One region of the Trichocoleus sp. AS-A1 genome, then DNA from elsewhere that is predicted to be linked to it. Evidence: predicted binding sites of a transcription regulator. Region 1 holds the regulator's gene; each other region holds the start of a gene.
What was found. The regulator NtcA, encoded in region 1, controls nitrogen genes in cyanobacteria. The targets are predictions, from matches to a motif close to TTTGTANNNNNNNNTACAAA.

Region 1 (10,403 bases):
CTTACTGGAAGCGAACGCTACAAAAACGCAAATCGGGAAGCACCGCTAAAAATCGCAAATATTCGACTTTTTCGGCTTATTTATCTATAAAGATAGATTAAAAACTGAGAACGCTAGTCTATATCTATCTCATCCTGTTTTAGTCGGTTTTTGATTCTCCAATGCAGTAGCTAGAGAATTTATCAGCGTAGGATAAGTCTTGGCGATTCCTGCTAAGCAGCGTAACTTTTGTATATTTGCCCATCCGACGTTAACTCAGAACACCATGAATGGAACTTGGCAAGGAATTACACTCACTCTCTTTCGAGAGGTGCCACTCAGGTTGAACGGGTTGTTAGCGCAGAGTACACCCGTACCAGCGGCGGAAGCCTCTCCTGCAACCAATAATAATTTTTCGGTTGACAATATTATCTCAGGCCTCGGCCTCAACTTAGGCAATTCGCTAGTGGATCTGATTAAGGCGATCCTAGCGTTAGTCGTTGGCTTGATCGTGGCTTCACTGGCGGCGGCGGCGGTGCGAGGACTGCTGAATCGCACAAACATCGATAATCGTTTAGCAGCTTGGATTACGGGTCGCCAAGGGGCTGAAGAAGGGCCACCTGTGGAGAAATGGATCTCCAGCGTGGTGTTCTGGCTGATTATGCTCTTTGCCATCGTTGCTAGTTTACAGACGTTAAAACTAACAGCGGTTGCTGGTCCCCTTAACACTCTGTTAGAGCAAGTTACTCAGTTCATCCCCAAACTGGTCAGTGCAGCGATTCTGTTAGGAATTGCCTGGGTACTGGCAACCTTGACAAAGCTAGTGGTAACGCGGGGACTGCGGGCGCTGCGGTTAGACGAACGTTTGGGCGAGCAAACGGGAGGTACGGCACCGGGGGATACGACCCCGGGGGGTACGACGCCAAGGACAAACCAGTATTCTCTGAGCGATACCTTAGGCAACGCCTTGTACTGGTTCATCTTTTTGCTATTTCTGCCGCTGATCTTAGATGCCCTACAGCTACAGCAGGCACTGGGTCCGGTTAATAACCTGCTAAATCAAATTTTGGCAGCAGTACCGAATATTTTGACGGCTATCGTCATCGGTGCAGCAGGTTGGTTGCTGGCGCAGGTGGTGCGGCGGATTGTTACAAATCTGCTGACAGCAACCGGAACGGATCGGTTAGGTGCAAGATTTGGAATTTCACGGGCAACCGGCGGACAAACGCTTTCTTGGCTGATCGGGACAATTGTTTTTGTTCTGATTTTAATCCCGACCGCGATCGCTGCTCTCAATGCTTTGGGAATTGCGGCAATTTCGGTTCCGGCGATCGCTATGTTGACCCAAATTCTCAACGCGATTCCGCTAATCTTTACAGCGGCGTTGATTCTTGGCATCGCTTATGTGGTTGGCCACTTTGTTTCCGAGTTAGTCACCAACATCCTCACCAGCATCGGATTCAACAATATTTTCTACTGGCTGGGACTCCAATCTAAGCCTTACACCCGCGCCACGCCAATTCTACCTCCGGCTCCAGAGGCACAGGTACCGCCTACCGGACAAGAAACTATCCTTCAGGAACCGACGCCTCCCACCCGCACGCCGTCAGAACTCGCCGGGATTGTGGTGTTGGTTGGCATCATGCTGTTTGCGACAGTAGCAGCAACCAATATTCTGCAAATTCCGGCGCTGACTCTGTTGGTCAGCGGCATTGTGGTGATATTAGGTCGCATTCTCGCCGGTTTGGTGGTGTTTGCGATTGGTCTGTATCTCGCGAACCTCGCCTTTAACTTGATTACCAGTTCCGGTACTCGGCAATCGCGGATACTCGGACAAACTGCTCGGATTGCGATTATCGCCCTCGTTTCAGCAATGGCGCTGCAACAGATGGGAATTGCTAGCGATATCGTTAACTTAGCTTTTGGTTTGTTGCTAGGAGCGATTGCAGTAGCGATCGCCTTGGCTTTCGGGTTGGGTAGCCGTGATGTTGCGGCTGGGCAAGTCCGCGAATGGCTGGCATCCTTTAAAGAAGATAAAACGCCTCGCTAATCACAAATTTTCTCGGTCAGTTAAACGTAGGGTGGGCATCCGTGTCCGCCCTTTTCAGTCAAAGTTGGATGGGTTGAGTGAAGACTGATGCAATCGCAATACATATCAATACATATAGATATAGCGAGAAATTCTTCATCTTTAACTTGATGGTGTGCTAAAGCGATCGCTAGCGCAATTCATATATTGCGATCGCTCTCACTATCCGAGGAGACAGGAAATGATATTGACAGCGCCTCTCGATCCGAGCAAACTCAAATGGTTTCGCTGTCAGCTCAAGGCTTGGGCGAAACAGCACCTCCGAGATTTTCCGTGGCGTCGCACACAAGACCCCTATGCCATCTTCGTGGCAGAATTCTTGCTGCAAAAAACCAATGCGGCATTAGTCGCGCCCATCTACCAGGCGTTTATCGAGCGATACCCGACGCTGCACGACCTTGCCGCCGCATCAGTGGAAGAAGTTACCAGTCTCTTGCAACCGCTGGGGCTTTCCTTTCGAGGTGAGCGACTGTACCAGTCAATGCAACTTATCCTCGCGCAGTATGCAGGAAACATCCCCAATCGCGAAACCGAGTTGCTCTTGCTTCCCGGAGTCGGGAAATACACGGCGCGGTCTATCTGTGCCAATGCCTTTGGACAACCTCTCGCCGTACTCGATACCAACGTTGCCCGCATCTTGGAGCGCTTTTTCGGATTGCAGGGCGGTCGAGTGAAAGGGCGGGATCGACTGCTCTGGGAGGCGGCAGAACAGGCAGCACCGACAACGCAAGTGGGAACCTGGAACTTAGCGCTTTTGGACTTTGGGGCGGCAGTTTGCACAGCTAGAAATCCTCGCTGTGTTCAGTGTCCGCTACAGAAACAATGTAATTACCTTGCCCAAGCATCTAGCGCCTCATAGCGCAAACGCTACAAGTGAAAAGGCTGCAATTCCAGTCAATTGTTATATTAGAAAATCGGTTTCTTCTAAAGTTGCCGAGCTTTTTTATTTTGTATGCTTAGCTAAAAAAATTGCCTGCGCTGTCTATAATCAGCAAGTAGGGGTAAGGTATTAAAGCGATCGCACAATCTTCCAATAGCTTTCCGGAAATCTTAAGGATTCTAAAAAAACACGCGATCGCTTCATTCGGAAACTGAATCTACAGCTTTACTTAATTGCTAGACATTGCTTTTTAAGCGAACCGCTACGCTTTAGACGCAAAAAGCGCGAACAAAGAGAAAGTTGGCAACTTATTTGGAATTCTTCTATCCTAATTTTTACTGTTTTAGTAGATTCTTTTTGGAACTCGTGCAGAGGACAATGTCCTCTGCACTCCAACTAAACTATTATGTAGTTAGACAAATAAAATTACTATATTATGGCTTTAATATATACAAAACAAGTCCTTTATTATAAAAATATTCGAGCCAAATAAACTAATCGATCAGTTGCGCTGATCGATTAGTTTGTAAATCGAGTTAGATAAATTTTAAGTAATAAAAAAACAAGCGATCGCTCTTTTTAAAAACAAGCGATCGCTTGTTTTAATTCACTAACTTTGCACTCAACTCATTCTTAATCCGATTCAAAATTGAGGCTTCATCCAGCGAAGTCAGAATGCGACTTACCACGGCTTTTGGGCCATCGGGACCCCAGGAAGCGCCGTTCGCCAAGTAAGTTTTAGTGACTTGTCCAATCCCGTAAGAAGAAACCCCAGAAACACCTGCCTGAGTCACGGCAACTGATAGATAGGGACCTAAAGACACCCCACCCGTTGCGGGTGCGGAGAGTCCTAAGAGACTTTTCAGGGAACTCAGTCCCAAAGTTGCCAAAAGTTCGCTAGCGCTAATTCCGCCCATACTGATGGCAATTTTTTGTAGCAGTCCCACCGCTCCAGGCTGGGTCATGGGGATGCCGTAGAGTTTAGATAAAGTGAGAATCATTGCCACGTCGATGACGGCACCGCTGAGGAGATCGACAACCGTGACCGGGTTGAGGGCGATCGCAACTGCCTTCGTCATCACCCCTTTCCAGATAATCTGATTCGCACTTTCATCACGAATCTGCATCTTCCTAGCAATCATCTGTTCGTTCACATCATCGGCATACAGCATGGTGTTGAGCGCTACCAGAGCCTTGCCTTCCCGGTGTAAAATTTCCAGAATTTTCAGCTTCAAATCCAGAACTTGCGGCGTTCCCGGTCGCCGCTGCACTGCCCTCGTTCCGTCAGGACGGCGAACCGCCTGCGCCACCAGGGGAGAGGCGGCGACCATCACAATTTCATCTGGTGAGAGCAATTCCCGCACCCGTTCATCCCGGATTTTGCGGTAAATCGCCATCCGGTCGGCATCCGGATACTGGTCAATTTTGTTAAATACCAGCAACATCGGTTTACCGACTTCCCGCAATTGTGAGAGCGCCTCGTATTCCACCTTGTTCATGTCGCCCGAAATGACAAACAGCAGCAAGTCTGCTTGTCTGGCAACTTGTCTGGCTAAGGTTTCGCGGGTTTCTCCGTCTACTTCGTCAATTCCAGGGGTGTCAATTAGCTCGATTTGGGAATTGCCCGCACTCGGCAGCGTGACTCGTAGGATATCGCTGACGCTTCCCGCCTCATTCTCCTGAGTCAGTTGCCATCTGGCACCTTGATGGGTGCGGGTGACGCCATGAAGTGGTCCCGTTTCAAACACGTTCTGACCTAATAAGGCGTTTAGTACTGAAGATTTACCCCGTCCCACCATCCCAAAGGCGGCAATCTGGACGACCGATCGATCTAACTTCTCCAGCATCGTTGCCAAATCATTAATCTCGGATTCCAGTCCCGTCCGCTCTTGAGGAGTGAGATCCAGGTTATCTACCAAGTCTCGCAGAGCATTTTGCGCCTTTTTGTAATTCAGTTCTGCTTGGATGTCATCAAAGCTCAAAATGGCGTTATCTAGTTCCCGATCCAAATCTGTCGCGTCCGGGGTTTGTGAAGGGAACTGGCTGGCATTTGGGGTTCGGTCAGACGATAAACGACTCAAAATTGCACCTTTTTTGCTCAGATGTTACTCTTCTTTCATCCTAGTCAATACCGATCTAGTCTGGCACTTTCCATATCCAGAGGGATATTTTTACTCGGTTCGTGCCAGCTCAGTATCAGCTGTGAGAATGATGTTATCTCGAAGGCGATCGCAATAAGTTTAGTATTGTTGCTGAATGAAGGTATTTGATCGGCACAGCGATTGTGAGTTCTAAGCGTTTACCTCAAACTACTGCCCACGTCCGAATTACCCATCTTTCCTGGCAACGGGGCTTTCTAGCAGGGGAAGTCACGGCGGCAGAATATGAATGGCAGTTCCAGTGGTGTTTCCGACAGGGTCAATTGTCGGTGACACCTTCTTTGGGACGCGCTTTAATTCAGGAACCTCTGGGTCGATTTTTAGAACAGAAAGATTACCAGCTAGAGCCTGGAGGGGACTATGCGTTTACGATCCGGGCGGAACTTTAAAAGTTTTGAGTTTTGAGTTCAGTTTAAATTAAGAAAGTTAAGAATGACAGAGTTTCCTAGTTCCTCGTCTCTCGTTGCTTCATGTATCTTTCGATGAGGAGGATGGCAACAATGTCATCGATTGGTCGGGGTAGACTCCGCATCCCTTGGGGAATCAGGCGTCCTAAACCTTGGGGAGGGTACATTTGCCAATAGCGATCGCGTGCTTCCAATGTACTGTAGCGCTCATCTACCAGGACAATTGGCACCGACGTTGGGAATTGCTGAAGTTTCTTTTTCCAACTTTTGGAAGTGGTTTGATCTCCCATCACCAGAGTATCAATCGGGTACTCTTCACATAAGTCAAGGATCGTTGCGATCGCTGTTTCTGCCGGTACAACCTCGTGGTAATGCAGAGAATTGTCTTTCCCCACTACGGCTAAACCACACTTATCGCGCCCTGGATCGAACCCTAAAATCATCTGAATTGGCTAATTGCTAATTTACGAATGGTTAATTGCCATTAGTCATCATCTCATCACTAATGACTAATAAATTACATCCTCACCACAACTTCTCCGTCTTCAACTGCCTCCAAATTTAATTTCATGGGTCCGGCAATATAGGCGTCCTCTGCCACGACCGCTTTCAGAGAAATCGGCTTATTGTGCTTTTTCAACTGCTCGATAAACCGAATCAAGCTAACAATTCGATTGTCCCCAACCTGAACTGTATCTCCTAAAATCCCCGCGCGAGTGGCTCGGAACTGGGATGCTCCAAGCAGCAGGTCAATCCGCTGCCGAATTTGTTGGTCGGTCATGTTTGAAGGATCGGCAGATGTCGTTGCTACGACTTCACCAGTGCGGAATACAACTTGATTGGGTGCGGCGTCTGCAAAGACTTGTACCTGCTTTTCTCCCTGGACATAGTTACCAGCCGAAAAAACTCGGACTACATAGTTTCGACCATCCTGAATCTGGTTGATCAGTTGCTCGACCTGTGCCTCTGTAATTTGCACGACCCGTTCGTTCGCCACCTTGTTGAGACCGGGTTGGGTCGCTTTAATCGCTGTCCGATTCGCTTCCCGTAATAGCTGCTCAATGACCTGTCGGGCTGCGGCTGGCTCGACAATACGAAAAACGCCAGCCGCCAGAACCTGACCGCGCAGCAGAGCCAGACTACCCTGACGCAAAGTTTGATAAGACTGGTAATACTGTTCTAAGGTTGCCACTTCCTGCTCTAGGGAAGCTTGTTGTTTTTCGAGTTCTTTAAGGCGATTTTCTCGCTGGGCAATCACCTCATCTCGTTGAGAAATTTTGTTATCAAGTAGAGATAAGGCTTTGTCTCGCTGGGCAATTTGCTCATCGCGATCGCTCAGGCTCTTCCGAAAGGCAGCAAGTTTCTCATCAAGTTCCACAAGGGCTTGATCCCGCTTGAGAATTTGCTCATCGCGTTGGCTAATTGCTCGGTCTTGCTGGGCAATTTTTTGGTCGCGCTGAGTCACTTTCGCTTTGAATTCAGTAATTTCAGCTCTGACTTGATTTCGCTGCTGGAGCAATTCTTGGCGTTCTGCTTGAAGTTGTTGGATTTCCGAACGTAGCGTCTTCGCTTGCCCAGAGACAGAGGTCAGCTGTTTTTGGGTTTGCTGAAAGCTGCTGGCGACCCGACTCAGTTCGCTTTGAGTTTGATTTAGTTGCGCCTCCGTCTGGCCTTGTTTAGCCAGCGCAGCTGCCAAAGATCGATTAATCGCATCTAAGCGCTGCTGAGCGACAGATTGCTGGGTGCGAGCTTGAGCGAGTTCCTTCTCGACTTGCTCTTTTTGGGCGGCGGTTTTAGCAAGTTCGCTTTCGGTTTTCCGTTTCTGCTCGTTCGCTTTGGCAATATCCTTACTGGCTGTCTTGAGTTTTTTCTGCACTTCTTGGAGTCTAAAAACTCCAATCCGCAATTGTTCGCTTGTCGCAAAGATGATTGTCAGTGTTGAGGCAGAAATCGTTAGTCCCGTTAGAATCGTTACTAAAACAGCTGTTTTGCGGGGACGCAGATTGAACAACGACAGGCGTGCTTTTCCCACGCGCGTGCCAATGCGATCGCCTACCGTTGCGATGACGCTTCCCAACACTAAAATAGACAAAATCAGGAAGAGCGCACTGTCGGTCATTGTCTGCTACAGTCATTCCAGTTACAGCCTATCGCATCGCAGGCTAGAGAAAGGGTTAACAGGAATTAAAGATCGAAGGTGAAATCGGAAAGGTTAAAGGTTGCAAGGTTGAAAACTATCCGCTTAAAACCTGACACCTTTTAACTCAACTCCCGACTAAATGTTAAAACTGGATAACCTGCTCGCGCTACCATGCCGTTTTAACCAACAACCTAACCTACAACCTGACGAGAGCCTCTAGCTGTTTTCAAGTAAACTGCTGACTCAGTGTAACTGGGTTGTGTACCGTAATTTTTTTCTTGTGGATAGAAATCATTTTTTCCTCCCGCAAATCTCCCAGTAAGCGGGTGACAGTTACCCTGGTGGAGCCGATTGCTTCTGCGATCGCTTGATGAGAAAGCTTCAGATCGATCGTAATTCCATTGGCGGTAGGAACGCCAAAATCACGGCACAGAATCAATAGAAAACTCACCAAGCGCGATCCCATATCTCGGTGAGCTAATGTCTCAATCATCATTTCTGTTTGCAAAATGCGCGAAGAAAGCCCTTGCAGCATCAACATCGATAGCTCCGGATTATCCTTGAGCGATTGCTCTACCTGATCGATCGGTGCCGAAAGCAGCTCCACTGGCGTAAATGCTACAGCGTGATAAAACCGATCCGAACGATGCCCTGTAATTAAGGACAGTACTCCAAAAACGCTGTTTTCTCGCAGCAACGCCACGGTAATTTCTTCCCCAGCTTCATACACGCGAGACAGCTTTACTGCACCTTTGAGCAAAAAGTATACCCGTTCAGCCGGGTCTCCTGGGAAAAAGATCGTCTTGCCCCGCTCAAAAGTTTCCACCACGGGTGGAAACGCCCCACCTCCCAGTTGACGGAACACAGCTGCTAGCGGTCTATCTTGCGTCACTGCCACTTCCTTTTTCCTAAATGCTGCCCTACAGACTTCTGCAACTTTCTGTCGGAGGAACTTTAACCATAGCAAAACAACTATGAGAGTTTTCTGACATTAGACACAGATAAACTGACTTCCAAGCGGTTTTTGTGCTATTTGATACAAAATTTTAAAGTAGTTTCCCCGGCTACCTTCTTTAGTTCTCTCCCTGCTCAAGGCAAGTAAGATTATGACGGAAAATGTTGATATCTTGACAGTATCTGCGCTATCGGGTGGGATGCATGGTGAGTAAGGAGGCACGCTCCTTACCCGTACTAGACAGCCTTGCTCCGGGCGATCGCGATCTTGAATACTCCCCTAAATCGGATATCCTCTAATATTGCCTTCAAAATCGACATTTATGCTAGATTTAACCGGAAAAAACGCCCTTGTCACCGGCATTGCCAACAACCGATCGATCGCCTGGGGGATTGCTCAGCAACTGCACCAAGCGGGTGCGAATCTAGGAGTGACTTACCTGCCAGACGACCGGGGTCGCTTTGAAAAAAAAGTGGCAGAGTTGGTAGAACCCCTCAACCCCAGCTTGTTTTTACCCTGCGATGTCCAGAATGAGACCCAAATTCAGTCTACATTTGACGCCATCCGCGATAAGTGGGGTAAGCTAGACATCCTGATCCATTGTCTTGCCTTTGCGAACAAGGAAGATTTATCAGGTGATTTTAGCAACACTACCCGCGCTGGCTTCACCCAAGCTCTAGAAATTAGTACCTATTCGCTGGTGCAACTTGCCGGGTCAGCAAAACCACTGATGACAGAAGGCGGCAGTATTGTCACGCTGACTTATCTAGGCGGCGTTAAGGTGATCCCCAACTACAACGTAATGGGAATTGCCAAGTCTGGATTGGAAATGAGTGTCCGTTACCTGGCATCTGAATTAGGTCCACAGAATATTCGCGTGAATGCAATTTCGGCAGGTCCTATCCGCACTTTGGCATCGTCGGCGGTAGGTGGCATTCTGGATATGATCCATCACGTTGAGGAAGTGGCACCGCTGCGACGCACTGTAACTCAGAAAGAAGTGGGAAATGCGGCTGCTTTCTTGTGTAGCGATTTGGCAAGTGGCATTACAGGTCAGGTGCTGTATGTCGATGCGGGATACGAGATTATGGGGATGTAAAAAGAATCAAACATTAAAAATTAAAAATTAAAAAGCAAAGATTCTGCTAATTTTTAATTTTTAATTTTGCATTTTAAAGGCTTTCGCGTCTCCCAGATGCTCAGTAAAGTAGGATAATAAACTTAACTTTATTTTCTTGAGTGAGCATCTGCGATGCAGGCACGCGATCGCCAATTTACACCTTCTCCAAGCATTGAACAGCTTTTGTCTCCTCGGATGGCAAGGGTTCCCCGCAAGACGGGCGAAACGGATGTTATCGTCACCGTCAAATTAGACGGGAATGGCACTTGCAATGCAAAAACTGGCATTCCGTTTTTAGACCATATGCTGCATCAAATCGCCTCTCACAGCCTGATTGATTTGGATGTAGCCGCGACGGGAGACTTGGAAATTGATGACCACCATACCAATGAAGATGTGGGAATTACCCTAGGAATGGCGTTGCATCAAGCACTGGGCGATCGCAAAGGAATTGTCCGATTTGGGAATTTCCTCGCCCCTCTCGATGAAGCGTTGGTTCAGGTAGCGTTAGATTTTTCCGGACGTCCTCATCTGAGCTATGGCTTAGAGATTCCCACTCAGCGAGTCGGGACTTATGACACCCAGCTGGTGCGGGAATTTTTTGTGGCGTTGATCAATCACAGCCAGATGACGCTGCACATTCGCCAACTAGATGGAATTAATTCGCACCACAT
Region 2 (10,403 bases), on a different contig from region 1:
ACTCTTGAGCTAATTGTTCAAAGCTGGCTCCCTCCTCAAGTTGGCTATATAATTCTTCAGCTAATTCTTGTTGAGCCACCACAAGACGAGAGAGTACCACCCGATCTAGAAATAGCTTGCGTTCAATGAAATATTCTTGCAGTTTCGGCTCTGCAATCTGAGCTTTGAGCTTGGTGAGCTGAAAACCAGATTTTACCTGATTGTGGAATGTTTCGTAGTCGATTCTGTTGCGAGCAAGCCATTCTTGGAAACTCTTGGGATCTGCTAGATTTCGCTGCAACCGAAAATCAATCACTGCTTGCTCAATTGCCGCTAAGCTAATATCTAGCTTGAGGTTTTTTAGTTCTTCATCCACAACGTACTGACGGAGTATTTCTCCAATAAAGGAACTGAGTTTACCAGAAGATCGCAGATATTTTAGAGCCTGTTCAAGGGAAATTGATTGGTCATTTACAAGCAGAAAATGTACAGATTCCATAAAATCAAGAATTGAGGGAATGTTTATCTTTTCTAAAATTATGAGTAATTATATACAGGAGAGATGTCCGCTCCACAAAAGCTTTATCATAGACGCAATCTGCCGATTTTCTGTCTATGAGCTATTGCCTGAATTCAGGTTGCAACAAGCCTCAAAACCCTGTTGGCACAAACTTTTGTACAAGTTGCGGAACGAAGTTACTGCTCAAGGATCGATACCGCGCGATCGCGCCCATTGGCGAGGGTGGATTTGGCAGAACTTTCTTGGCTGAAGATGCAGATAGGCTAAAAGCTGCTTGTGTAATTAAGCAATTTTTGCCAGTGCCCGAAATTCAAGGCAATTCAGCGGCCATGCAGAAGGCAACCCAGCTATTTGAGCAAGAAGCGAGGCAGCTACTGCAACTGGGAGAACAACATCCACAAATTCCTAGTTTATTTGCCTATTTCGAGCAAGATAAACGCCTGTATCTGGTGCAGCAATATATCGAAGGGCAGGAATTAGGTCAAAACTTGGAACGGCAGCAAGCATTCACAGAAGAGCAAATTCGAGATTTATTAAATGATTTATTGCCGGTGCTGCAATTTGTCCACGAACATCAGGTGATTCACCGGGATATCAAGCCGACGAATATTATTAAACGTAAAAGAGATGGCAAATTCGTCCTAATTGATTTTGGCATTTCTAAAAAATTAACAGTCGGCACTGGTTTAACTAAAACAGGCACAAAAGCTGGCACAGAAGGCTACGCACCCATCGAACAATTTCGCAGCGGTAAAGCTTATCCAGCCAGTGACTTATACAGTTTAGGCGTTACCTGTATTCATCTGCTGACAGCAACCAAGCTTGATGAACTTTACGATCCATTAGAGGGCTGCTGGCTATGGAAAGAGCATCTGAGGGAAAAAGGGAAAAATGTCAGCAGCCAACTGAGTCAAGTTTTGGATAAGTTGCTGAAAGATTATGTGAAAGAACGCTATCAATCAGCCGCTGAAGTTTTGAAAGACTTAAATGCTGTATCTACCCCACCACCGCCAAAATCTCAGAATTGGAGATGTGTCCACACCCTCATAGGGCATTCAAGCTGGGTTCGTTCTATAGCTATCAGTCCGAATGGGCAGACTCTTGCCAGTGGCAGCAATGACAAAACCATTAAGCTGTGGCAGGTGGACAGTGGCAAGCTGATTCATACTCTCACCGGGCATTCAAGTTGGGTTCGTTCTATAGCTATCAGTCCAGATGGGCAGACTCTAGCTAGTGGTAGTGGAGACAGCACCATTAAACTGTGGCAGGTGGATAGTGGCAAGCTGATTCGCACTTTCACGGGGCATTCAAGGTGGGTTCATTCTGTTGTTTTTAGTCCGGATGGGCAGACTCTAGCTAGTGGTAGTGGGGACAAAACCATGAAGCTGTGGCAGGTGGGCAGTGGCAAGCTGATTCGCGATTTTACGGGGCACTTAGACTATATTTTTTCCGTTGCCTTTAGTCCGGACGGGCAAAGTCTTGCCAGTTGCAGTCAGGATTACACTATCAAGCTGTGGCAGGTGGGCAGTGGCAAGCTGATTCAGACTCTCACAGGGCATTTAAGCCGGGTTTATTCTGTTGCTTTTAGTCCGAATGGGCAGACTCTTGCCAGTGGTAGTGGAGATAAGACTATCAAGATTTGGCACTTGGAGACTGGTAAGCTGATTCACAGCCTCACTGGATATTCAAATTCGGTTTGTTCCGTCGCTTTTAGTCCGGATGGGCAGACTCTTGCCAGTGGTAGTGGAGACAACACCATTCAGAATTGGTCGATTGACAGTGGTAAGCTGATTCACACCCTCAGAGGGCATTCAAATTTGGTTTATTCAGTTGCTTTTAGTCCGGATGGGCAGACTTTAGTCAGTGGCAGCGAGGACAAGACTATCAAGATTTGGCGGTGCGATTAACTGGGCGAGAACTAATGCAAAGCGCGGCTCCTAGTCCATTCTTTGGGCATTAGATAAAATTGAGCTGCAACGTGAAGGCGAGATACTCGACTTTTTTAAAAAGTCGGGTATCTGAAACGCTACCAATCATAGAAAAACAAAATTTTCTAATTTTTACCAAGAACCACCTGTATATTTTTCAACAATTCCTCTGACGTGTAGGGCTTTGGTAAAAATGTTTTGACGTTATTACCAGCGATTTCAGTTATCTGGTAATTAGATGTAAGGCCGCTAACTGCAATAATCTTGACCTGTGGATTGATTTTTTGCAAAGCCCGGATAGTCGTTATACCATCCATAGCTGGCATCATCATATCGACTAATACAGCGTTAATATCTTGCTTGTGTTCTGCATATAGCACCAATGCCTCCACTCCATCAGTAGCGGTTAAAACCTTGTAATTATAGGTTTCTAGAGAAATTTTCGTAAGCTCTCGAATTGAATATTCATCATCAACAACGAGAATTAATTCTCCTTGTCCTCTAGGCAATTCATGAGGCAAGCTTTTCGTCTCATCTGGTATCGTTGCCTGCGTTACGGGTAAGTAAATATAAAACTGCGTTCCTTGCCCCACTTCGCTAAGTACCTGCACAAATCCACCGTGACTTTTAACGATACCCATCACCGTTGAAAGACCTAAGCCAGTACCTTGTCCTATCTCTTTTGTTGTGAAAAATGGCTCAAAGATTCTATCTATTATTTCCCTTGAGATTCCCATCCCTGTATCGGATACAGTAATGACAACGTAAGGGCCAACCTTAGCGTCAAGATTCATCCGGACATAGTGTTTATCAACCCATAGATTCCTGGCACCAAGCTCTAAAGTTCCCCCATTTGGCATTGCATCCCTAGCATTTACGCAGAGATTCATCAATACTTGGTGCAGCTGAGTTGCATCCCCAGAAATAGTCCAAAGATCGAGCATGGGGATATCGGTGCGGATTTCAATCGCTCTAGAAAACGTCTGTTTAACAATCTGCTCAATTTCTTTAATAATGTGCCTTACTTGCAGAGTGGTTCGCTTCCCTTCGACTCCTCGCACAAATGACAGCACTTGTTTAACGAGATCGGCACTTCGTTGAGTATTGGTTTCTAGTGTTTTTAGTATTCGCCGGCTCTGCTCATCCTGAAGTTTGTGTTCCAAGATTTGAACAGACATTAATACAGGTGCTAGGGCATTGTTGAGATCGTGGGCAATCCCGCTTGCCAGAGTGCCGATACTCTCCATGCGCTGTGCCCGAAGAAACTGGGCTTCGAGTTGTTTCCTCTCTGTAATATCGGTATTAACAGTTAAGATGAATTTGGGTTGTTCTTCTTCATCCCGAACGAGAGTCCAGCGACTTGCAACGATAATATTTTTCCCGTCTTTTGTGACTTGATGCAATTCACCCTGCCACTCGTTTTCTTGGGCAAGAATATTCTGATTTTTTTGGAGTTGTGGTGAAATTTCCTTGTATAAAAGTTGATTAGCATTCTTACCAAAAACTTCTTCTGTCTTCCATCCGTACAAACGTTCAGCCCCTTTGTTCCAAAATAGGATTTGGTTGTTCAGGTCTCGGACGAGAATTGCATCGGTTGTAATATCAAGCAAAGCCGCTTGTTCTTGGATTTTCCGATCTGCCTGTTTGCGCTCGGTGATGTCAAGGACAAAACCGACAACGTTTGGTTGAGATGGTTCCATCAGCGCTGCACCAATCATCACTGGAACGCGACGACCATCTTTGGAAATAAATTCTTTCTCGTAGGGAGTACAATTGCCAGAACTGAGGAATTGTGCGATCGCGTCTTCGTCTAAATGGCGATATTCGGGCGGAGTAATTTCATCCCAACGCAAACCTCCCGTTGGCAGTTCCTCCCGCTCATATCCCACCATCTGTAGAAAGGCATCATTCGCTTCGGTAATATTGCCCCGAAAATCTGCGAAAATAATCCCAATGATATTCGATTCAACCAAGCATCTAAATCGAGCTTCGCTTTCCTGGAGCGCTATAAATGCTTGCTCTCGTTCTGCTTCTGCTTGTTTGCGTTCGCATATCTCCTGTTCTAAACGTATATTTTGGTCTATCAGTTTTTTGGTCAAGCAACGCAGGCGTAGGTGGATGCTGACACGGGCTAAAACTTCTTCATGCTGGAGCGGTTTAGTAATGTAATCTACCGCCCCAAGATTCAACCCTTTGACCTTATCCACTGTCTCACTCAGCGCGGTCATAAAAATTACGGGAATATCTTGAGTTACTTGATTCGCTTTTAGGCGGCGGCAAGTTTCAAACCCATCTATTCCGGGCATGAGTACATCTAACAAAATTAGGTCGGGTGAAGCATACTCGGCACTTTCAATTGCACTTTCGCCATCTTCAGCCACTAAAACTTGGAAGCCGGAATGAGCCAGGAAATCGAACAGCATTCCCAAATTGGTAGGAGTGTCATCAACGATTAAGATAACTCCTTTTTCAACCGTATCAACACTCATTCATACCTCTTAAATTCTGTAATAAACTATAAGACTTGTTTCTCTTTAAAACCTTACCGAATTGACAAAATGGGTAGTATACGGAATCAACTGCCGATCCAACCCCTCAAGGTAAGCGATCGCTCTACGACGCCTCTAAAATCGTCTTTCCTTGCCTAGATCGAGCAAGTCTGCGATTTCCTTGGCAGGCGGAGGGTACTCTTGACTTTGAATGCGCCACTCATCAGTTGAACTAATTGACAGCGAATTGCCAATTTTAATCCCGTTCCTTTTGCATCCGGTGCAATACCAATTCCTGTATCTGCCACCTGAAACTGGGTTCTCTCCGTTTGGTAGCCCACTTTGAAAGTTATAACGCCAATTTCTGTAAACTTGACTGCATTGCGAAGTAAGTTAATTAAAACTTGCCGCAATTAGATCGCCTCGCGTCTGAAGATGGGTTTATAAACTTCCTTTAATCGAGAGGATTTACCAATTCCTAACCGCATTTTTAAAGGGTTCCTTTTTTTGCCCTTGATTTGGACTGCAAGCAATCCACCTTTGTATAGATTTTAAGATATTTTTCCTTATTTAAAATTACACCAAATCGTCAAGAAACGTAACGAATTTATAAATTTTTTAGCTTTTGATAACCGAAACTTTTGTTTGTATTTTTAGTATTAAAAATTTATTAAATTTTCAATGTTTATTGCAAACGTCATATAAGAAACAGTTTTAAATGATTCAACCAACCCAATTGGATAGACAAATGTGGCGGTTTTCTTTCTCCTCAGAGATAACGCCTCGCTGGATAATAAGCTTAGGAGGCGAAAAACGTCATGAAACTCACAATACTGGTTGCCGCCGCTTTATCGGTGCCGCTATCGCTGGCGACGCCCGTACAAGCGGCAAATATGGGGCACGTCAAACGATTGCTGGAAACGAAAGAATGCGTAGGGTGCGACCTTTCCGGTGCTGATTTAAGCGGTGCCGACTTGAGAGAAGCGAACCTGCAACGGGCTAACTTAAGGAAAGCCAACCTAACCGGAGCCAATCTGGCTGGTGCTAACTTATACGTAGCGGACTTAGATCGCGCCCAGCTCAGAAACGCTAACTTACAAAATGCCATCCTAAGATTTACGCGCTTAACGGATGCCAACTTAGAAGGTGCTGACCTGCAAAAAGCGACTTTGAGATTTGCAAACTTGACAGGTGCCAAGCTGAAAAATGCCAACTTGCTTGGGGCTGACTTAAATAGTGCTAATTTATACCAGACAAATATCCGATGAAGAATTCTGCCTGGTATCGTTATCCCCGATAATTTAGGTGCATTTAGAACTAAACGCGATCGCCTCTTTTAACTGCCGCACATCACCTGGCGCATAGTTCGCATATTCACAGGCAGTTCTAGCTGCATTGCCTGTTCGATGAAAATTGACGGCACTGGGATATTGGGCGTTGCTTTTACTGTATAGGTGAGCAAAGTGCCATTCTCGTAATCTTGCAAACTTAAGTCAGCACAGAAATCGGTAAAAGTACCTTTTTCCAAGCGAAAATGAATTTCCTGCTGCACGATCTCAGACACACTCAGATAAGCCTCAACCTGAAGACTGAGAAACAGGAAAGTTTTCGTGGCAACTTGGTAAACACTCTTGGAACTCGTCCCTTCCGGTAAGCCAACAGGCGAGGAGACGTTGGAGTGCAGTACCTCAGAGTGAGTAACATCTGGGAAATATTGCACCCAACGGGGATAGTCTGTCACTTGTTGCCAAACGCGCGATCGCTCGATTGGCAAATACATTTGGGCAGTAACAGCACCCCCCCAAGTAGAACGCAATTGCGTTTCTATCAAAATCTCACCTTGCAAAAGCGCCGTTGAGTATCTCTTGCTCAGCGACAAGTCTGAGGCGGCATCCATCGAGTCCGACGGAAAAAGTATACTCATACTGACTCAGCTACTCCTCAATCAATAGTAATTCGATGTCAAGCTAACACAGGTTGTCTCAGACGTGGAAGGCAAGGTATGTTGGCTAATCTCCTAATTTGATCCTACATCGCTGTTTCAGCAACTCAGTATGTAACAATGATGACCATAATTCCTCAAGCATGTCAGGAGCCAAGGAACGTGAGTTGCTCTCCCAACCCAGGCACCGCAATTTTGTTGTATCGCTGGCATTGCTTTAGTGATTACAGCGATTATCGTGGTACTGAAAGGATCGGGCGTTCTGAAGCAGCTTCGACTACGTCATCTGGGCGTTAGTTCTCTTTACCTTGGTTGCTGGTATCCTCGGCGGCATTCGCAGCTTGGGCGGACGTAGCCGATGGCAATATTCTGTTTTAACCATTTATTTGGTCGAGTCTGTGAGCCAAACTCCTAACCCTGAAACCCTGATTTCTTCTATTTTTGCCAGTGTTGTAGGGCTGACAATTGCGGTGTATCTGTTGCGAGGATTTGGAATTCTCACGTTCATCCCTGGCGGCGTTATCTGGATATTAATTTTGCTTTCAATTGCGAGTGGGATTACTTACGGCGTTCAGCGCACTCGCCGATAATTGCTTTCTTTTTCAAAGTTTGTTAAGTCATTTAGTATCTTTAAATACATTTAATATCAACCTTCGGGGCGATTCGCTGGAATTGTCATGTTCGCTATTCTCCAAGAGAAATTAACAAAAATTAAAAAACAAATTTCAGGAGAAGTGAATGACCGCGACAAACCCAACTACACAGCCAAGTGTTTCCACCGTAGAACGCAGTATCTCAGCCGTTTTCAAAGAGCGCGAACAAATTGAGAAAGTGATTCACCGCTTGCTCGATCGTGGGATTTCCCGCGACGATATTTCAGTAATCGGCAAAAACTTTCATTCCGAAACTCGCATTGCTGGATTCATCACCAAAAAAGATGTGATTTTAGGCGGGCTAAGAAGCGGCGGCATCTTTGGTTCCTTGTTTGGTTCAGCCCTTGGCTTGCTGACTGGTGTGGGAGTGCTGTTCATTCCTTTTGTGGGTTCAGTCGTCGCGGCAGGACCCATTGGTGCGGCGTTGCTGGGTGCAGCAAGTGGTGCTTTAGCGGGTGCAGCGGGCGCTGGTTTAGTCTCTGCTTTGGTCGCTTTGGGAATGCCAGAAGACAAAGCTGCCATTTATCAAACTCGCGTCGAAGCTGGAGATTTTCTGGTAGTTGTAGAAGTCTCTGCCAATCAATCCGGTGAAATTCAGCTGCTGCTAGAAAGTGCTGGTGGCGAAGAAGTGCATACCAGCGAAACCACATTACCCCGCAAACGCGCTGGGAAACTGGAAAGTCCTAGCGATTTGTCCCCGGAAGTTCGTTCTCACCTCTCAGAGGATGCTCAAAGGACATTTATCGCCAATTACAACAAAGCGCTAGAAGACTCTGGCGATGAATCCAAAGCCGAACATCATGCCTGGGATGTTGTTTCTGAACAATTTGAACAAGATGAACACGGCTTTTGGTCGAAGGCTAAAGCAAAGCTGTAGCAACTGAGCGGTTGAAAGTGCGTCTACAAGAGAATTAACCTGCTGGCGTGGGTTTCAAAACTTTTGATTCGGCTTAAGGCAAGTGCGATTCAGCGATAGTCCTTGGCTCAAAACTTAAGTTTCTCGAACATGAACAATGGGTTGTGCAAAAGCCGGTGTAACTTCGATTACGTCGGCTTTTAGTATTATGTATAGGCAAATGTTGAGGAGCGATAATGAAGAAGTATATATGTACAGTTTGCAACTACATCTACGATCAACAACAGGGCGACCCAGATAGCGGTATCCAACCGGGTACGGCATTTGAAGATATCCCGGAAGACTGGGTATGTCCTACGTGTGGAGCCACAAAAGGGGATTTTGAACCATACGACGGGTAGAGAGATAATATCGCATCTGTACGGAAATATTCCGTGAAATCGGCAATAGCTTGATTGTGCAACCTTTAAAAGTAGTAGTGATTGGCGGTGGGGCAGCGGGTTTTTTTGGTGCAATTACCTGTGCCGAAACTTATCCCCAGGCGCAAGTAATTTTGTTAGAAGCTGGACGACAACCCTTATCTAAAGTTCGGATTTCTGGCGGCGGGCGATGCAATGTTACTCATGCTTGCTTTGACCCGGCTGGTTTAGTGCAATATTACCCCAGAGGTGGGAAAGCACTTCGGGGGGCTTTTAGTCGTTTCCAAGCTAAAGATACAGTCGTTTGGTTTAGCGATCGCGGCGTCCAATTGAAAACTGAACCGGATGGACGGATGTTTCCAATTACAGATAGTTCCGAAACTATTGTGGATTGTCTGTTTGAGGCAGCAAGGGCATCTGGAGTGCAGATTCGCAGGGGAACACCTGTTGATAAGATTTTCCGGCAAGTGACTTCATTGAATCAACCACTCGACACCGGCTTTGAGATCCAGTTGAAGTCAGGAGAGATCCTCAAGTGCGATCGCATTCTCCTCGCTACCGGCAGCAATCCCCAAGGCTACCGCTGGGCAAAAACTTTAGGACACACGATTGAACCACCCGTTCCCTCTCTATTCACCTTTACGATTTCCGACACCCGGTTGCAAGATTTAGCCGGAGTCAGCGTGGAAAGTGCGCGTCTGCGTTTGGGTGTCGGTAAAACTCAGTTAGAACAAATCGGACCATTACTGATTACCCACTGGGGTTTGAGTGGCCCTGCTGCCTTGAAACTGTCGGCTTGGGCAGCTAGAATGCTGCACGATTGCAATTATCGAACAACGTTGCAAATTAATTGGCTACCCCAGTACAACCCGGAAAAGCTGCGGGAAATGCTTTTGGCGGTCAAGTCCCAATTGCCCCAACGCGCCATTTCTACCAGTTGTCCGCTGCCCTTACCTCGACGCCTCTGGCAGAGTTTAATTGCTGCTGTGGGGATTAGTGGGGAACAGCGTTGGGCGGAATTATCTAATAAAGTTCTCAATCAGCTAATTCAAGAACTTTCCGAGGGTAAGTACCAAATTCAGGGGAAGGGTGTCTTTAAGGAAGAATTCGTTACCTGTGGCGGCGTCAACTTAAAGGAAGTGAACTTTAAGACAATGGAAAGCCGCATCTGTCCGGGACTTTACTTTGCCGGAGAAATCCTCGATATTGACGGCGTCACGGGTGGCTTTAACTTTCAGAGTGCCTGGACGACTGCTTACTTAGCGGGTCAGGCAATGGGCAACGAAGAAATTAAAAATTAAAAATTAAAAATTAAAAACCCAAAAATTTAATTTTTAATTGTGTCTTGGCGGTGCGAATACTTGATGAATCTCTTGTATAGCTGCCAATTCATTTACAGTTGTCCATGAATATGCCGATGAAATTTCACGAAATTGTCGAAAAACTGGGTACTACTGCCGCCTGCAATAGTTTGACCTCAAATACAGATTGCAACCCGGAAATTACGGGAGTAGCACCCGTCGATGAGGCTGCCATTGGCACACTCAGCTACATAGAGGGCGCGAAATTTGCGGCTTTTGTGGGAAAAACCTTTGCCAGTGCCTTAATTTTACCGCC
Region 3 (10,403 bases), on a different contig from region 1:
TGGTTTTTGATTTGGTTGCCTTCTTCCCGCAATGCTTGGATTTTTGAGCCGTTGGGATCGCTACCCGATTTAATTTTTTGACCAACTAATTTGCCGATTTCGTTCCCACGAGCTTGGAGCTGACTTCGCTTTGCTTCTAGTTCTCGTTGCTGCTGGTCGCGCTGCAAAATCGGCTGTAGGTCATATTGCCCGATCCCGCGACGATTCAGGCGCTCTTGTACACCTTCTGAATTTTCCCGTATCTGCTTGAGGTCTAGCACAGATTTTTTCCAGCTTTTTTTGCCAATTAATCAGAATACACTGCGATCGCGCGATCGCGATGATACAGCCGAGAGTCTGTATGCGCTCTCAGCCTTCTTTACTTGCTGATGCCGCAATTCGACCCTTTGCCTCCATTACTGTCGGTTGATGCGACTATACAACCACAAGGAAACAACAATCCCGGCAAAATGAGCGGTAATTGTATGTGTATTCGCCAGCACCACAAAAATATCTAAAGGTTGAATCAACCGATTAATAAATTGGGGATCGTAGATGGCTACCCCACCTTGAGCCTGAGCCAGCGACTTTGCCAGCAGAGTGCCGGTAATCGCTTCTGCGCCCAGAACTGCTAATAATAATCCCCCTAAACTAACGAGTAATCCAAACCTTAAAACTTTAATCGTATCTGCCTTTTTCGGGCGGAGGTTGGGATTAGGATCTTTTAGCTGTATGCCCAAACGGGTGTAACGCCAAGCTTGATAAACACTGAAATACAGCACTAAAAGACCGCAAACTGCAAAAAAGATACTGCCACCCGTCCCTGGGCTAGCAGCGGCAGCGCCACTGGCACGCGGCTGGGCGGCGGGGATGGCAAACAAGAAAATTATGCTCGAAACAACGGCTAGGACTAACTGAACCCAGAAGCCAGCCCAGCCAGCGATCCGAAAAGAGCCAGCGATTCGCTGTAGAGCTGAAGGAACGGGAGATGAATCGAACTGTTCTCGCATAAATTGATTTTAAATCGGTTTAATTCCGGATTTATCTATAAACAGAGCGTTTTGTTGAACAAGTAATGCAATCCCAAATTTATACGGTAATCTTCCTAACCACCAGTTTGAGGCAATGGGGCAGCAAAATTCAAAGATGTTTAACCTCTGGAGAACTTTTAACCCAATGGAGCCGTCTTTCTTTCGAGAGCAGGCTTCTAATTTACTTGGCTTTGATGACGGCCTGCCATTTCCAGAGCAACCCTCTCGAAGTGGAAGCAGCATGATGAAATTCCTGCAACCAAATCTCAGGAAGCATTTACTCTCCGTCGCTTATGCAGTTGCTTTGGTAGGTAGTTTGGCAGCCTATCAAAGGACGGTGATACCGAAACCGCTTTCGGTAGCGCAAAAACATTGGGCAGCGATCGCTACGGAAAACCCGGAGCGAACAGTCACGCAATACAGTGACAATGCCATTTTAATGCGCTCCTATGGCGTTCTGGACGAAGTCTATCAGGGGAAATCCATCTACCCAGCCTGGGAAGAATTCTTCTCGAAGTACAAGATTCAAGATTTCCAGGTTGTAAAACAACAGCAACGCGATCGCGCTGTCGAAGCAGTCATCACGATCTATGCCAAGTCCAAGCACGGAACCCCTGTTGTTCTGTCGCTTTCCTACCAGGTGCAATTTGATAAGGATGGCAAAATCATCCGTGAAGTCTGGCAGGCCAACCCAGAATTGAGTGTCTAAAATTGATGGTATCGTTCTGTCATTTTGCCAGCTGACATCACGCGCTGCTTTTGATCGTTCGCGGTCTTAATACACCAGTGATAGCAGCCTTGTTTGGGGTGTGTTTTCTGATTGATAAAGGCATCGTTAGATTGGGGAAACCGATCCTAATCCAATTTGTTTGGCTGGGAGTTCAGTGAATTATGCAGATGAAATTTGAGGATATTTATCAGTTTTTTCAAGACCCTCCTCCCACTTATCTCAACAAGGAACTAGCGGTGTGTTATGTCCTTTCAGTTTTGATGAGTGGAGAATCCTATGGAACCGAACTCATCGGGCGACTAGAGAGTGAATATCCTACCTATCGGCTTTCTGATACCGTCTTATACAGCGCCTTAAAATTTCTGGAAGACCAAGCCGCTATCACAGGGTATTGGAAAAAAGTGGAAGGGAGAGGAAGACCTCGTCGAATGTATCAAATTCGCCCAGAGTGTCTGGAACAGGCTCATGACCTAGCTCGCCTTTGGGATGAATACACAATGAGAGAATCTCAAGCCATCTGAGCCAATCCCAAAGAAGCTCTCTTGCGATAGGCTATAGGTTATAGGCGATCTTGTATCTCTTGGACAAGAGCCTATTTTCCATTGTCCTATCTAGAAATTCGTGAATACGACAATTCTCTCTTCAACATTTCTGCTAACACTGTTGTTAGCAGTCGGTCTATTTTTCTTTATCCGAGCCTCCGCTAAGGATCGAACGCAACAAGTGAAACTGATTGCGGAGCAACCAGAAGAATCAATTTTAATTCAATTGCAACAATATTTCGATCGGCGTGCTTACCGGATTGCGGCGGTGGATGCAAAGCAAAATCAAGTTACATTCCAAGGCTTTGTCCGCCCCAGCTGGTTTTTGGCAATTTTTCTGAGCTTATTAGCTTTTTGTGGCTTTCTTTGTTTGGCGTTGGTTTTAGCAATCCTATTTCCCCAATTCGCTAAAATTTTCCTAGGTTTGGTTCTCCTTTCACCAGCCGCTGGCGTTTTTTACTGGAAAAAAGCTGGACGCAGCGAACAAGTTTCCCTGAAGGTGGAAACATTTGCAGGTGTCGAAAAAGAGACTAGAAGTTTAATAACTGTCATCGCCCATCGTGATGAATTGGCTCAATTGCAACAGGAACTGCAATTAAAGCCTTGCGAATGACAACTCTCTGGCTAAAAATCTTAAAAAATTCCAAAACCTGGTCAGTTTGTGAATCCAAAAGAATTTTAATTAGAAGGAAAAATTCAAAATTCCTCCTATAAAACAATAGGGGCGGTTCGCGAACCGCCCCTATAACCGAGTTTTCACGTTTAATGCCTAAAACTTCAGCTGCTACGAACAGCGGCGAGGGTAGGCTTTTCCACAGGATTGTCGATTATCCTAAGGCTAGGAAACAGAAAATGATTTTCTTCAACATATTGGGCACCAAATAGCCCCTTTTCCGCCCAAAAGTACCGATCTGTGGTGTGTTCGTTCCGCTTCACGAGCAGCAAAGCAGGCGGAAGGATTCCTTCGGTTTGAATAAACTTTCGCGCGGCGGTGACTGGTTTATCTTCGCCACTTTCAATACTATACTGAGGGACATGCTCTAAAATTCTACGTCCTTCCTGGCGACGGCGACTTTTCCGCTTGCGTCTTCTAGCCAACCTCCTTACCTCCCCTTTAATTCTGACAGTTGTAATGATAGATACAAAAACCGTCGCAAGTATATCGGTTTGAGTTCAAAATATCAACCGCTTTTTACCGATTGATACAAACATTACAGACCTCAGAAATTAAAATCGACAGCAGCAGAACGGGCAATAGACGCTATATATGCAAGCTTGTCCAAACTAAAGCCTAGATATAGCGTATAAAGGGCTATATTTATTCGACTTTGACAAAATTTAGCCAGTTTGGAAGCAATTTCGTAACCAAACTATCATGAAAGCTCGCTAAAATTCTTGTAATAAAAAGAAACAAAAATGCGGTCTTTGCACGATCTTTGCCGCTTCAGCGCAATTGCGTGTCAGGATCGACGGAAGAAAACCCGATCCGATGAATGCAATTTTCCTCGCTGTCAAGTACCCAAGTATAAGCGAATGTGTCTATGTCTACCAGTTCAGAATTCATAACTTTGTGCCAATCACAAGTAGCACTATTAACTCAAGGACTGGAAGCTGCCTTGAGTGTTGTGTATTTAACGGAAGAACTGGTAGAGGGCGTCCCAACTAAGCTAAGGCCGGTTGTTGCTTACCCACAGACAGCGGTGGAATGGGAAACGGATGAGATTTCGGCTTTGGGATTTTCCGATCGACCGTTGGCATCCATTCCTCGGTTATTGTCAGCGGCATCTCCGGTTCCTCAGGAGTCCGATGCGGTTTCTGAGACGGGTTCAACGGAATCGGCGGCTGAAGTCGGGAAAGAAGAAACGATTGATGAATTGCAGGCAAAGGCGGGGACATCGCCCCTCCAGCGATCGCTCTTCGCCGATGCTGACCTGAGTAGCTCCTCGCGCCAAATTGTGGTGCCTTTGTTGCATGAAGGTGTGGTGATGGGGTTGCTGGTGACAGCTCGTGAAGATAGACCTTGGAACCAGCGGGAACGAACCGCGATTGAACGGATTGCCGATACACTGGCGAGCGCTTGTATTCTGGATCGGCGTTCCCAATGGTTTGAGCAACAACTGAGTCAGCAACGTCATCTTCAGGCTCAACAGCGCGATCTCATGGACGATCTGATACATCAGTTTCGCAATCCCATGACCGCCTTACGGACGTTTGGCAAGTTGCTCCTCAGACGATTGGTACCCGGAGATGCGAACCGCGAAGTTGCTAACAGCATCGTGCGTGAAAGCGATCGCTTGCAAGAGTTGCTTCTACAGTTCGATCGGGCAGTGGATATGGACGAAGGAGAGTTAGTGCCTTTGTACGGGCAAATCGCGGATCGTTCTTACGATGCAGTTCCCGTGCCGATTGCCCCGTCTTGCCCGCTTCCCCCAAAAGATGAGGATTTAGGAAATCTCTACTCTCCCTTGGGATTGGAGCCTCAGACAATTCCGACGAGAGCGCTGGCGTTGGAATCCTGCTCGGTGGCGAAAGTTTTGGAACCGCTAGTGGTGACATCCAGCGCGATCGCCCAAGAAAAAAATCTGGCTTTATTAGCAGAAATTCCTCCGAATTTGCCGCCAGTACAAGCCAATGCCAAAGTACTGCGCGAAGTGTTAAGCAATCTGATTGACAATGCTTTGAAATATACCCCGGCGGGTGGGCAAGTTTACATTCAGGCAGGAAATCGACGACATACTTCTCAAGGAGATTTTCAGGCGATCGCAATTAGCGATACTGGCCCTGGCATTCCCGTGCAAGATAAAGAGCATTTGTTTGAGCGACATTACCGAGGCGTCCAGGCAGAAACTGAGATTCCGGGGAGTGGATTGGGTTTAGCGATCGCGCGAGATTTGGTAGAACAAATGCAGGGCGAAATTGAAGTCATTAGCCCCGCCGAACGCAACTGGCTCGATCGCAGTATTCCCCACACTCAAGGACCCGGAACGACCTTTATTGTCTGGTTACTAACTGAAGCCTTAAAGGGCGAAGATGAAGTTTGATAAGTTGCTCTTCCATTTATTTGTATTTGAGCTGGTAATTGGTAATACGATTACTTATCTGGGGCGATGGGTCTGCATGGTAGCACTCATCAATGATTCGTGAAGACGAGATGCCCGACTTCTTGGAGAAGTCGGGCATCTGAACTGCTGGCATCTCACAACTCAAATAGGATTGCGATAAGACGCCATTTAGAATTAAAAACCCGGTTCCTTCTAGAAACCGGGTTTAGAAAATGCTTATTTCTTTGTGCCTATCTGCTTAAAGAATGAAGCAATCAGCAGTCAAATAGAATTGCACGCTTCATTCTGCAAATATTACTGCTCTAGCACTAACTCATCATTTAACCGCAGATTCAGATCCGTATCCGGGTCAATCGCAATCAGATCGACTCTATCCCGACCGAGGAACAGTCCAATGAGTCCACCAATTCCCAGACCGCCCAAGACTTCTTCGGTAGCGATCGCTTTGTCACCCGTCACAGCAGAAACCGCAGCAGCAGCAGCAGCACCTAATGCGGCATTCTTGAGGATCCCACCAACGCTAGTACCCTTGGTAACGGATTCGGTTTTGGTAATGGTTTGAGAAGTAGCATCGATAGCCACCCGTTGACCGTTCGTGAAAACCAGTTCCTTCGCCACAAACTGAGAGCCTCCCTGAGCCGGTTGCAGTTCACCGACCACTTGGCTTCCAGAGGGGATTAGCACCGTTCCATCAGATGTGGTGATATTTGCTGCCACCGTTAGCGTCAGCGGTGCCCTTTCGTCCTTTGTAACCAGAATTTTTTCTTTCTCGTACCTAACTGGGATGGTGGTTCCAGCCGGAATCGCGACTGTCGTGTCCTCTGGCGGTGTGTCGTTGAGAGAGACAATATAGGGCGAGTTAATTGCCGCTACTTGTCCAGAACTCACCAATGCCTGATAGATGAAAGCTGCTACCTCCGCTCTGGTGGCATTCCGAGTTGGATTCAGCGTCTGGAGAGTCGGATAGTTCACCACAATGCTCTTTTCTGTTGCCGCAGCAATGCTACTGCGAGCATAGGTAGAGATGGAAGAAGCATCGTTATACACTTGCAAATCAGCCGATACGGGATTGCTGGCAGTGTAATTCAAGCCATTCGCCAAGGAAACTAGAACTTGTTCGCGGGGAATATTTTGTGTAGGTCTAAAGACGTTACCGGGATAACCCGACAAAAATCCCATTTCGTAAGCTTCACGGATAGCCGAGTATGCCCAGTAGGTCGATGAAAGATCCACAAAATTAACAGCATTGCGGATTTTATTCTTGTTGAAGGCCTTACGAACCATCGCCGCGAATTGGGCACGAGTCACCGGATCGTTGGGTCGAAACGTACCATCGGGGAACCCGGCAATTACATCACGTTGTGCCAGTTCTTGAATAAAACTAGCAGCCCAGTAGCTTGAGGATACATCACTAAAATTGATAGCTTGAGCAACAGCTGGTGCCGGTGACATAATTGTTTCTACTAGGGGAGCCATCGAACCTGCCGACATTCCCAGCATTAGTAGTAAAGCTGTTCCAGATTTCAAGCGCTTTAAGTTAGACATTGAGAACTTCTCCACTTTTCGCATTCCTTTGATTATTTAGACCTAAGATTACCTGATAGGTTCCTAGAAATTTCAATCTCAACAAATTTATTTACTGCCGTGACAGATTATAGAGATATAGACAGTTTCAGCAGAAAGTTCTGGACTGCCTAAGAAGGAAAGACGCATATTTTGCAAAAATAGTTGCTTGTTGTAGAAAAAATTGGCTTCCGGAACCTCTAGAAGCCGATCACAATATAGATTGGGAATACAAAAAAAAGGCACGCTATGTGTAGCCTGCCCTAACTTGTGGAATGATGATGTCAAAATTTGGGTCTTTATCTATTAGTCTTAAAGCTAGTTCTGATGGTCAACCCACCGACGGTAGAGTTTTTGAATCGCTTTGAGGACAGGACTAGGGGCTGACTTCTGAGAGGCACTGTTGGGATCTAGAAGCTGTAATCGAGTCAGGAGTTTAGCTTCCTCAATCGCTACCTCGCCATCGCTATAAATTAAAGCGCTGAGGGCTTCGATGAGGCGCTGGTAATCGTCGGTGCTGGGGCGATCGCCTAAATAATCTTGCACCCAATTGTAGACCTCGCTTGGGCTTACAGCGACGAGTTCATACAACAAAGGCTGAATCTCCGGATCGTCAGCAATGCCCTTTTCCTTCGCCACTCGCTGAAGATATTGCCGTTCCTCTGACTGAATTTTGCCATCAATCCAAGCTGCACCGATGAGAATTTTAACAAGCTGTTTAACACTAGAATTGGCTACCATTGGCTTTTCCCTTATTTCCCCTAACAGATTAATCCATCAACAGATTTCTGCAACCACAACTACCATAGAGGTTTAGCTATTTTTCTTCTGTAGCCGCACCATAAAGAATCCATCCATTTGATGCCGGTGGGGCCAGACTTCGATCCATCCAGCAGGGGTAGTATAAGCTGCCGCTGGTGAATTGGGGTTGGGGGGCAAAATCTGCCACTGGGGGTAACGCTCTAAAAAGGCGCGAACAACACCTTCATTCTCCAATGGATGCAAGGTACAAGTTGCATAAACCAGAATTCCATCCGGTTTAACCCAGGTAGCCACTCGATCTAATAGTTCGCCTTGCAGAATTGAAAGTTCCTGAACTGTCTGTAGAGTTTGCCGCCAACGGGCGTCAGCATGACGATGTAGCGTCCCCAGTCCAGAGCAGGGGGCATCGAGTAATACCCTATCAGCTTGATTGATAAACTGGGGTAGGTTGCGGCTGTCCCCCTCCTGAATTTGAATCGAGTGCAAGCTTAACCGTTTGGCATTTTCTTGCAGTTTCCGAAGACGGGAAGCAGTCTTGTCACACGCCCAAACAGTTCCCCGATCTTCCATTAATTCTGCGATGTGCGTTGTCTTTCCCCCTGGTGCTGCACAGGCATCAATGACTACTTCGCCCGGTTGGGCATCTAGCAGATAACTGACTAGCTGGGCACTACTATCTTGCACCGTCCACCAACCTTCGCTAAAACCAGGTAAATTTTGAATTGCACCTGTGCCACCAGTTAGCCTCAAAGCTTGCGGTAGATGGGGCACCCGACTAACTGAGATATCCGCAGCTTGCAGTGCTGCCTCAACTTTCTCTATCTCAGCGCAGAGGGGATTTACCCGCAAGTCAATTGCTGGTGTTTGGTTCATCCATTCACACAGCTGTTCTGTTTCTTCTAAACCCAGACGTTCTAGCCATACTTCGATAATCCAGTCGGGATAGCTGTGTAAGATGCCTAATCGTTCAACTGGGTTTTTTGGCAGATGTAGCAGGTCAGATTCTAAGTTCTGAACTTCTCCTCCCCGGTTCCCCGGCTTTTTGCTTTCCGCTAGACGAATATACTGTCGCAATAGACCATTGACAAAGCCGGAAAGCCCAGAAAATCCGTTTTCTTTGGCTAATTGTACGGTAGTATTCACAGCTGCCGACACAGGGATTCGGTCTTGATAACGAAGTTGATATAAGCCTAGATGCAGAATTGCGCGGAGGTCTAGGGGTTGTTGGTGGGCTTTCTTTTTACCTAGATGGTCGATGAGTGCATCGAGCGATCGCTGTCTTCTCACACTCCCATAAACTAACTCTGTCACTAACCGTCGATCGGTAGCACTCAAGTCTGCTTGGCGCAGCAGTCGGTCGAGTGCCACGTCAGCAAAAGCGCCTTTACGGTGGACATCCCGAAGTGCCAGAAATGCTATTTGACGAGGATTTTGCATACTAAATAGTATGCGTTAGCAGATGCATTTGGAAGCATTGCTGTCTCAGTTTGACTCAGCAGTCTCTCTACGTCTTCATTGAAACAACGATTTACACGTTCTCTTCAACTGTCTGTGTCACTCTCTTAATTGTCCCAGCGACCGCCAGAAGGCTTCAGGAGACTCAGAAAACTTCTCTTAGTCCGTCAAACCCTATTTTTTCCCTGACAGAACGTCTGTGCTTTTTCTGGAAACAACTCACAAGGGCTTGTTTCCACTTAATGTCACTCCAAGTATTGACACACCACCTCATCAGTTTTCTGCTGACGGTTTTATACAGTAGAGAACGTAAGTAATTAGTCATTCATCCATCTCAGAAACAAAATGCACCGCATCCGTAAATCAGCTTTATTTTCTTTTTGCTTGTTATTAATAGTTTCGGGTATCAGTGCTTGTGACACTCAAGTTACAGATGCCGCACCCTCCTCAGAAACACCCAAAGTCGTAACCGAATCATCAACCAAACCCTCGACCGAACCAACTCAGCCCCAATCAAGCTTAGAGGTATCTTCTTCAGAAAAAACCGCTCAAACTAAACAAGCTGTTCAAAGCAGCTTCGAGCCGGTGAAAGCAACTCCAAAAAAGGTAAAAGTCTTTTTTCCTAAAAACCCCCAAAGCGGGCAAGATTTCACTTATGTTGAGCCAGTTTGGCGAACAACAAACAGTCCGAGTACAGCCCAGTTTGCCATTGAGCAATTAATCGCAGGGCCTACAAGTCAGGAAAAAGCTCGTGGTTTAATCGACCCTATTGAATTCAAGGGCAGTTCCAACTGCGGCAAAGATTTTACGATTTCCATCACGAATGGAATTGCTAAACTGAAATTCTGTAAGTCGGTAATTTCAGGAGGTACTGGAGATGATGCTCGTCAAAAATTCTCTATTAATACCACCCTTAAGCAATTTCCAACTGTCAACTCAGTTATTATTCTGGATAGAAACGGCAAATGCTTAAACGATCAAAGTGGCGAGAATACTTGTCTAAAGAAAGCCGAAAAACTGACAACTGAATCGGGGCTATCGATTGACGGACTTGGGTCAGTTAAAATTAACATGACTGTTGCTGAGGCATCAGGCGTTGCTGGGACTCCAATCGTGCCATCCCGGCAAAATCCCAATCGCGTCTGTGACTATTACAAGCCAGCAAATGGGCCTGAGGGTGTTACTTTCATGGTCACTCAAGGTCGTATCGCTACGGTAGAAGTTGAAACCAATAAAATTACCACTGTTCATGGTATCAAAGTTGACGATACAGAAAGCA

Region 2: a site for NtcA is predicted at 7,480-7,499, ahead of NC994_RS04705 (ChaB family protein). Genes of this name have one in related genera too.
Region 3: a site for NtcA is predicted at 3,409-3,428, ahead of NC994_RS12275 (DUF3155 domain-containing protein). Genes of this name have one in related genera too.

What each region holds. Positions count from the first base shown of each region.
Region 1 covers NZ_JAMPKG010000029.1:64,058-74,460, forward strand. Annotated here, with positions in the region: gene NC994_RS20415 (mechanosensitive ion channel) at 266-2,029, shown strand; gene NC994_RS20420 (A/G-specific adenine glycosylase) at 2,250-2,927, shown strand; gene NC994_RS20425 (GTP-binding protein) at 3,551-4,957, opposite strand; gene NC994_RS20430 (DUF3146 family protein) at 5,233-5,496, shown strand; gene NC994_RS20435 (pre-16S rRNA-processing nuclease YqgF) at 5,553-5,957, opposite strand; gene NC994_RS20440 (DUF3084 domain-containing protein) at 6,032-7,633, opposite strand; gene ntcA (global nitrogen regulator NtcA) at 7,881-8,552, opposite strand; gene fabI (enoyl-ACP reductase FabI) at 8,932-9,708, shown strand; gene hisB (imidazoleglycerol-phosphate dehydratase HisB) at 9,862-10,403, shown strand, end outside.
Region 2 covers NZ_JAMPKG010000004.1:65,561-75,963, forward strand. Annotated here, with positions in the region: gene NC994_RS04670 (peptidylprolyl isomerase) at 1-478, opposite strand, end outside; gene NC994_RS04675 (serine/threonine-protein kinase) at 595-2,406, shown strand; gene NC994_RS04680 (response regulator) at 2,553-4,916, opposite strand; gene NC994_RS04685 (ATP-binding protein) at 5,072-5,329, opposite strand; gene NC994_RS04690 (pentapeptide repeat-containing protein) at 5,735-6,184, shown strand; gene NC994_RS04695 (SRPBCC family protein) at 6,253-6,840, opposite strand; gene NC994_RS04700 (hypothetical protein) at 7,257-7,448, shown strand; gene NC994_RS04705 (ChaB family protein) at 7,597-8,388, shown strand; gene rd (rubredoxin) at 8,604-8,768, shown strand; gene NC994_RS04715 (NAD(P)/FAD-dependent oxidoreductase) at 8,819-10,087, shown strand; gene lpxD (UDP-3-O-(3-hydroxymyristoyl)glucosamine N-acyltransferase) at 10,204-10,403, shown strand, end outside.
Region 3 covers NZ_JAMPKG010000013.1:71,715-82,117, forward strand. Annotated here, with positions in the region: gene serS (serine--tRNA ligase) at 1-260, opposite strand, end outside; gene NC994_RS12255 (DUF3611 family protein) at 396-989, opposite strand; gene NC994_RS12260 (hypothetical protein) at 1,126-1,719, shown strand; gene NC994_RS12265 (PadR family transcriptional regulator) at 1,908-2,261, shown strand; gene NC994_RS12270 (cofactor assembly of complex C subunit B) at 2,362-2,895, shown strand; gene NC994_RS12275 (DUF3155 domain-containing protein) at 3,060-3,380, opposite strand; gene NC994_RS12280 (ATP-binding protein) at 3,824-5,323, shown strand; gene NC994_RS12285 (S-layer homology domain-containing protein) at 5,639-6,889, opposite strand; gene NC994_RS12290 (TerB family tellurite resistance protein) at 7,226-7,648, opposite strand; gene NC994_RS12295 (16S rRNA (cytosine(967)-C(5))-methyltransferase) at 7,721-9,106, opposite strand; gene NC994_RS12300 (GerMN domain-containing protein) at 9,470-10,403, shown strand, end outside.